Regions from separate parts of the Dorea sp. AF24-7LB genome, predicted to be linked through region 1. Evidence: predicted binding sites of a transcription regulator. Region 1 holds the regulator's gene; the other holds the start of a gene.

Region 1 (4,415 bases):
TCCCATGTCATTCTGTAATCCAGTCTTGCCAGTTCGCTCTGTGAATTCGGCGTATACACTGTCACAAAATAAAAATCCTCATACTCCAGTGTGATTACACGGCCTTCCTGATCGTGTTCTTCAATTGCCATGCCATAAGTAACAGCAAGGGGCCTTTCTTTTGTAAATACCGCCGTTCCGGAATAACCTTTCTTCACGGCATAATTCCAGTACTGTTCGTATCCATCCAGCTCCAGATCTAATTGTCCTTCCTGCATCTTCGTTTCCTGAATACAGAAAATATCTGCATCCGCTTCTTTGAAGAAATCAAGAAATCCTTTCTTTACGCAGGCACGAATTCCATTTACATTCCATGATATACATTTCATCTGTTCGTTTTCCTTCTAATAATACACTTTTCTTAAAAACAGACCTCTGGCTGGCGCGAGAAATCCGGCAAGGCTTCTGTCTTCTGCCGCAATCACAACCGGAAGCATCGATGCCTCACGCTTGCCGGTACCGATTTCCAGCAAAGTACCTGTCAAGATACGTGCCATATGATATAAGAATCCAGTTCCATAGAAAGTGATACGCACCTTCTCACCGGAACTTACAATCTTGATATTGGTGATCTTGCGGATCGGATCTTTGCAATCCTTATCATCCGTAAAACTTGTAAAGTTCTTCGGTCCCAGCAGATATGGCACGGCCTCACGCATCGCTTCTATATCTAATTTTTCCGGATAATGATAGCAGTATCTTCTGGAAAATACATCCGGTTTTTCTCTGCAGTCAATATAATATTCATATTTCTTGCCTTTGGCACTTTTTCTGGCATGAAATCCATTTCGCACCAGTTCCACCTTCACGATACGGATATCCTCCGGGAGATAACGGTTCAACGAATCCTTCATCTCCTGTGGATCATACAATTTGGAAAGCTTCACACTTGCCACCTGACCTCTTGCATGTACTCCGGCGTCTGTTCTCCCCGAACCGTCTACACGCACGCGGTATCCGACTAATTTGCCAATGCTCCATTCCAGTACAAACTGGATCGTATTGTCTGTCGTCGCCTGCCGCTGCCATCCCTGATACCTGCTTCCATCATAGGAAATCGTTAATTTATATGTTCTCATAGTCTAATCACCCTGTCTATTTGTACTCATCTCACTATATTATATCCTGTACAGAATATTGTAAAACTTTATTGTTCCTGTCCATCCAGAATCTTCTTCAATTCATCCATAAATGTATTCACATCCTTAAACTCCCTATATACAGATGCGAATCTTACATATGCAACTTCGTCCAGATCTTTCAGCGCATCCATAACGATCTCACCGATCGTACTGCTTGCAATCTCTTTCTCTTCCAGACTGAACACCTGTGTCTCCACAGCTTCCACTGTCTTCTGGATCCTTGCCGCCGATACCGGACGTTTATAACAAGCTCTTAAAATTCCTCTTTCAATCTTGCCTCGGTCATACTGTTCTCTGTTATCATCCTTTTTAATAATGATCAGCGGAATCGTCTCTATCTTTTCATAAGTCGTGAAACGTTTCCCGCATGCATCACAGGATCTGCGTCTGCGGATAGAATTGCCTTCTTCCGCCGGTCTTGAATCTATAACTCTTGTATCTGAATTACCACAATATGGACATTTCATCACACTAAATTCCTTTCATACATTCTATCTTTTAGTATATCGGTTGCTCTTAGAGAAGTCAAACATCAAAAGAAACATTTTACTTTTCTTCATGCATTTCAATCAGAATAATATCCGGTCCAATCCGTTTAATACAGGCAAATGGAATGATGTATTCTCCATCCTCACAGAAAAAATTACAGATCCCCCGCCCTTTTGGTATAATGATTGCTTCAATTTTTCCTTTTTTCTCATCTATGACCAGATCTTCTACATATCCAAGTTTGCAACAGTCACACGCATTGATCACTTCTTTTTCCTGAAATTCACTGAAACGCACACTGACACTTCCACTCGTATTATTCTTATATTTATTATATGCAGCACGCTGCTTATTCGTACAGGTGCACATCTGGTGGAGCGTTTTTATATATAAGGAAAGTTCTTTCCCGATAAACAAAAACAGGAGTACAGTTCTTCACCATACCCCAGTTTATCTTCGCATTTTATTACTCCACAATATCAATCACAGATACCGGACAGTCATCTCTTGCTTCTTTTGCTGCTTCTTCATATTCCGATGCAACTTCTCCACATGCTTCCGCAAGTCCATCTTCATCAAACGAGAATACTTCCGGGCACGTTGTCACACATGCACCGCAGGAAATGCAGCCATCCATCACTCTTGCCTTCATCGGTTACCTCCTTCATTTTTCCGGTAGTATAACCAGATTGCAGACATTTTAAACGAATTTCTTAAGAAATCTTAGTTCCTGTCTTTCCTTTTAAAGCTTCGCCAAGCTTATCAAAAGAAGTAATGAGTGCGCTTCTTGCTTCTCCTTTTTCAATGAAAGAAACAGAAGCACTTAACTTCGGAAGCATATTATACTCTCCGAAATGTCCCTCTTCCATATATTTCTTCGCATTTTCTACGGAAATCTCGCCCAGTGCTTCTTCATTGTCACGTCCGAGATTAATTTTCACCTGATCTACACTCGTCAGAATGATCAGCTCGTCTGCCTGTGTATCCTCTGCCATCTTTCCGGCAGTCAGATCCTTCTCAATGACAGCGCTTGCACCTTTCAAATGGTTATCCTGTTCCAGAACCGGAATACCACCACCACCGCACGCAATAACAATCTGATCTGCATCCAGAAGAGCCTTGATCGCATCAATCTCTACAATGCGTACCGGATTCGGTGCAGACACGATGCGGCGGAACCCTTTGCCTGGTTCCTCTACTACATAATTACCCTTCTTACGCTCCTCATTTGCTTCTTCCACATTCATATAACGTCCAAGGATCTTGGTCGGTGTATAGAATGCTTCATCATATGGATCCACAACTACCTGTGTCAGGATCGTGCTGACTGTTCTGTAAATGCCTCTGTTTAAAAGTTCCTCGCGAATCGCATTCTGAAGGTCATATCCGATATAGCCCTGGCTCATGGCAGAACATACAGACATTGGCGCCGCTGTATAGTTCTCGTGTACTTTTCCAAATTCGTTCATCGCTGTATGGATCATACCTACCTGCGGTGCGTTGCTGTGTGTAATGGCAACCTGATATCCGTCCTCGATCAGATCCGCGATTACTTTTGATGTTTTCTTAACTGCTTCCTGCTGCTCCGGCAAGGTCGTACCAAGGGCACGATGTCCCAGCGCAACGACTACTCTTTTCTTCATGCTCTATACCTCTTATTTTCTGTAAATTTCCTCTCAAGATTATAAAAAGAATTATAGCCTCTTTCTGAAAAAAATGCAACTCCTGCTCGTCTTTTGTGGTAAACTGAAATTATTAAAAGGGATTTCCCGGTACGTGTTGAAAACGTATACGAAAGGAGTTTACATTTATGAAAGTTATCGTAACAGCCCCAAGAGGGAAAATGGGCAAATTGATCACACAGGTTGCAGCCTCCCGTGATGACATGGAACTGGTTGCCGGTATCGGTCCAAAAGGGCGCGATTACATCGGAACAGATCTCGGAACTGTCGCAATGGTCGGAAAAGAACTGCACGTTCCGGTTGTAGATGATCTCGAATCCGTTATTGACAAATGCGATGTGATCATCGATTTTTCTACTAAAGAGATGGCTATGGAAGTTCTGGATCTTGCCATCAGACATAAAAAAGGTCTGGTCTGCGGTTCTACCGGTTTCTCCGACGAAGAGATGAAACGTTTTGAAGATGCTGCTTCTTCTATTCCAATGCTCTATGCAGCCAACACTTCCAAACTCGTCAATGTCATGAATAAAGTTCTGGAATTTATCACAAAGACAGTTGGGGAAGAACTGGACATTGAGATTCTTGAGATGCATGATCAGTGGAAGAAAGATGCACCGAGCGGTACTTCCAAAGAAATGGGTGAGACCATGGCACATGCACTTGGCAAAGAATTATCCGATATCGCTGTATACGGCAGGGAAGGAGTTTCTCCGCGAGAACCTGGAACAATCGGTTATCATTCTCTGCGCGCCGGCAATATTCCAAGTAGCCACACTGTATTCTTTGGTGGCATGGGAGAACGTCTGGAAATCACTCACCACTGCTACAACTGGGAATGTTTCGCAAGAGGCGCCTGCGACTGCGCAGCGTATCTTGCTAATAAAGGTCCTGGATATTATACCATTAAGGATGTCCTGCATCTGAGCTAGTCCGGCTCGGGTCAGTCTGGCGGTTTATCTGTAATAACGACTGCCATAGGTCATCCGTAACTACTTTGACAATTTAATTAACAAGATGTCAGGATTTTCCCCTAACATCTTAACATTAATCAGAAAGGATTTTA
Region 2 (4,415 bases), on a different contig from region 1:
TTGTAATGGTATATGTACTGGCGCCATTTTTAGACAATCTGATCCGCAGGCTTCCGATGCGACGTCTGATTGCGTTATGTGTGCTGTTGTTAGTATTGTTTGGCGCAGATCAGATGTGGTCGGTACGTCATCCGAATGAGGGGAAAGGAATCAGCAAAATGAGGACGACAGCCGTCCGGACATATGAAAAAGAAGGGAAGGTAGTAAAACAATGATCGCATTATATCTGGCTCCGCTGTATCTGTTATTATGCGGATATATACTCTGGCGCATGCTGCACTGGCTTGCAGCCTGTCACGATGTGACAAAAAATTTTTTTCTCAGGGGACTGCTCGTCACAGTGTACGTTTTTCTGGCGCTAAGCCTGCTTTTTGGATTCCTTGTACCGCCGTCGATGTTACAAAGAGTGCTGAAAGGGATTGGCAATTACTGGCTGGGTGTGTTATTATATATCTTGCTTACAGTTCTTGTAGCAGATCTTATAAGACTCATTCTGAAACATGTGTCATTTCCGAAAAAGGAAAGACTTTTTTCAAGAAAAGGACATGTTATCGTGGGCAGTATATGTCTGGCAGTGATTCTGGCATTCAGTGCCGCCGGGATCTATGGTGCACGTCATATCGTAACGACAGATTATCAGGTAAAGATATCAAAGAAAGCAGGGAATCGGAAGGAACTGAATCTTGTTCTTGTGGCTGATTTCCATCTGGGATACAGCATCGGCAGCAGCCATATGCAGCGGATGGTGGAGAAGATCAATGCGTCAAAACCGGATCTTGTAGTGATCGCGGGAGATATTTTTGACAATGAATATGAGGCATTGGATAATCCGGAGCGCCTGGAGAAGATATTAAGATCGATCAAGAGCAGGTATGGTGTCTATGCATGTTACGGCAACCATGATATACAGGAGAAGATTCTGGCAGGATTTACATTTCCGAGAAAAGGGAAGAAGATGAGCGATCCGCGGATGGATACATTTTTGGAGAAATCAAATATTCATCTGCTTCGGGATGAAGCAGTCGAGATCGACAATGCTTTTTATCTGTTCGGAAGAGCTGATTATGAACGTCCGGGAAGAGGGATCAGGAAGAGAAAGCTTCCGAAAGAACTGGTGAAGGAAATGGATCAGAAGAAACCAATTCTTGTAGTGGATCATGAACCGAGAGAATTAAAAGAACTGGCAGATGCGGGAGTGGATCTGGATCTGTGTGGACATACACATGATGGCCAGATGTTCCCGGGGAACTTGGTTACGGACATGATGTGGGAGAACTCCTATGGCTATCTGAAAAAGGGAAAGATGCATAATATCGTGACTTCCGGGCTTGGCGTATTCGGACCGGATATGAGAGTGGGTACGAAGAGTGAGATCTGCCGGATTAAGATAAAATTCAATTAGAGAGAAAGAGAGAAAGGGAATTGCAAAAAAGTAAAACTTTCTCTTTCTTTTCGCTCTGAATTGGTGTATGATAGTAAAAGACACAACATATTGTGTAATGACAAGTTAAAAATATCTATATTTTGTTATAAAAAAAGAATGCTAAAAAAGGAGAAATCAAGGGGATTATGGGAATTCAAGTGAAAAATCATGTGATCAAACGAAACGGAGAGGAAGTACCGTTCCAGCTTGATAAGATCATAAATGCGATCAAATCTGCAAACAAAGAGGTAGAACGGATCCATCAGTTGAATGAATATCAGATTCTTGCAGTGGCAGATACAATCGGTCAGAAAGTGAACGAATATCGCCATGCCGTGAATGTAGAAGATATTCAGGATATGGTAGAGACCGGCATCATGGAGATGCGTGGATATGAAGTCGCACAGAAGTATGTGCGTTATCGTTATAAGAGAGAGCTTACCAGAAAATCAAATACAACAGATAATGGAATCCTCGCACTGATCGAGCACATGAATGAAGAAGTAAATCAAGAGAATTCCAACAAGAATCCTGTGATCAATTCTACACAGAGAGATTACATGGCAGGAGAAGTCAGCAAAGACTTATCCAGACGTCTGCTCCTTCCGGAAGAGATTGTGCAGGCGCACGAAGCAGGAATCATCCACTTCCATGATTCTGATTATTTTGCACAGAAAGAACATAACTGTGATCTGATCAATTTACAGGATATGTTGCAGAATGGTACAGTGATCAGTGAGACGCTGATCGAGAAGCCGCATAGCTTTTTTACAGCATGTAATGTAACGACCCAGATCGTGGCACAGGTGGCAAGTAACCAGTATGGCGGACAGTCTTTTACACTGGCACATCTGGCACCGTTTGTAGATATCAGCAGACAGAAACTCCGTAAGAATGTTATCGCTGAGAGACAAGAATGTGGCGAGAGCATGGATCCGGAAATCATTGACAAGATTACAGAACGCAGACTCCGCGATGAAGTAAAGAGCGGAATCCAGACGATCCAGTATCAGCTTATCACACTGATGACCTGTAATGGACAGGCGCCGTTTGTAACCGTATTTATGTATCTGGATGAAGTAGAAGACGGACAGTTAAGAGATGACCTTGCTATGATCATTGAAGAAGTGATGAGACAGAGAATGCAGGGCGTTAAGAATGAAAAAGGTGTATGGATCACTCCGGCATTCCCGAAATTGATCTATGTATTGGATGAAGATAATATTACAGAAGGTTCCAAGTACTGGGAACTGACCAAGCTGGCAGCAGAATGTACAGCAAAACGTATGGTACCGGATTATATTTCCGCTAAGATGATGCGTGAGCTGAAGCAGGGAGAAGTTTACCCGTGTATGGGCTGCCGTTCATTTTTGACAGTTGAGGACGAGCAGAGAAATCCGGACGGAAGCCATAAGTTCTATGGACGTTTCAATCAGGGAGTTGTAACGATCAATCTTGTAGATGTGGCATGTTCTTCTAATGGAGATATGGATAAATTCTGGAAGATTCTGGATGAACGTCTGGAGTTGTGCCACCGGGCACTCCGCTGCAGACATGAGCGTCTTCTCGGAACGATTTCCGATGTAGCGCCGATCCTGTGGCAGTATGGTGCACTGGCAAGACTGAAGAAGGGTGAGACGATCGACAGACTGCTTTATAATGGATATTCAACAATCTCTCTCGGATATGCGGGCCTTTATGAGATGTGCATGCGTATGCTTGGCAAATCCCATACAGATCCGGAAGCAAGCCCGTTTGCACTGGAAGTTATGCAGAAACTGAATGATAAGTGCAAAGAATGGAAAGAAGCAGAGCACATCAGCTATTCCGTATACGGGACACCGATGGAATCTACAACTTACAAATTTGCAAAATGTTTACAGAAACGTTTTGGAATCATCAAAGGCGTAACCGATAAGAATTATATTACGAACAGCTATCACGTACATGTAACAGAGAAGATCGATGCATTTAAGAAACTGAAATTCGAATCCGAATTCCAGAAGCTGTCTCCGGGTGGAGCGATCAGCTACATCGAAGTACCGGATATGCAGGACAATATTCCGGCAGTACTCTCCGTTATGCAGTATATTTACGAGAATATCATGTATGCTGAGTTAAATACGAAGAGCGATTACTGTGAATGTTGCGGCTATACCGGTGAGATCCAGATCAAGGAAGACGGAAACGGTAAACTGATCTGGGAGTGTCCGAACTGCGGTAACAGAGATCAGGATAAGTTATGTGTAGCAAGAAGAACCTGTGGATATATCGGAACACAGTTCTGGAATCAGGGAAGAACACAGGAAATCAAAGACCGCGTACTTCACCTGTAAGAAGGAAAGATTGACAAAAAGAACAACTCCATATATAATATAACCTATTGAATTACTGGGAATATGAAGTGACCGGCGGGTGCATGCATGAGAGACATGGAATGCAGCCGCTGGTTTTGCGTAACAAACTTACAAAGCGTGTTCTATTATTGCGATAAAATCTGTGAGACACGTTTCGTACGGCAGAAGGAGAAGATAAGAAGATGCTGACACAATTTTCGAGAACCGAATTATTACTTGGAAAAGAAGCAATGGACAGGCTTGCGAATGCCAGAGTTGCGGTATTTGGAATCGGTGGCGTGGGCGGTTACGTCTGCGAGGCACTGGTGCGAAGCGGCGTAGGTGCATTTGATCTGATCGATGATGATAAAGTATGTCTGACGAACCTGAACCGTCAGATCATTGCGACAAGAAAGACTGTTGGAAAATATAAGACAAAAGTGATGCGTGACCGTATCCTGGAGATCAATCCGAATGCAAAAGTGACGATCCATGACTGCTTCTTCCTGCCGGAAAATGCAGATGATTTCGCATTTGAAGAGTATGATTATATCGTCGATGCTGTAGATACGGTAACGGCGAAGATCGCACTTGTGATGGCGGCAAAGGAGAAAAATGTGCCGATCATCAGCAGTATGGGGGCCGGAAATAAACTG

The links. The regulator NrdR, encoded in region 1, represses ribonucleotide reductase genes. The targets are predictions, from matches to a motif close to CACAANATNTTGTG.
Region 2: a site for NrdR is predicted at 1,484-1,497, ahead of nrdD (anaerobic ribonucleoside-triphosphate reductase). Genes of this name have one in related genera too.

The regions. Positions count from the first base shown of each region.
Region 1 covers NZ_QUFR01000002.1:82,203-86,617, forward strand. Annotated here, with positions in the region: gene DWY31_RS02815 (exodeoxyribonuclease III) at 1-368, opposite strand, end outside; gene truA (tRNA pseudouridine(38-40) synthase TruA) at 384-1,118, opposite strand; gene nrdR (transcriptional regulator NrdR) at 1,187-1,648, opposite strand; gene DWY31_RS02830 (PRC-barrel domain-containing protein) at 1,728-1,967, opposite strand; gene DWY31_RS02835 (ferredoxin) at 2,137-2,322, opposite strand; gene arcC (carbamate kinase) at 2,384-3,313, opposite strand; gene dapB (4-hydroxy-tetrahydrodipicolinate reductase) at 3,481-4,281, shown strand.
Region 2 covers NZ_QUFR01000004.1:186,013-190,427, reverse strand. Annotated here, with positions in the region: gene DWY31_RS06175 (DUF975 family protein) at 1-215, shown strand, start outside; gene DWY31_RS06170 (metallophosphoesterase) at 212-1,402, shown strand; gene nrdD (anaerobic ribonucleoside-triphosphate reductase) at 1,570-3,759, shown strand; gene DWY31_RS06160 (tRNA threonylcarbamoyladenosine dehydratase) at 3,963-4,415, shown strand, end outside.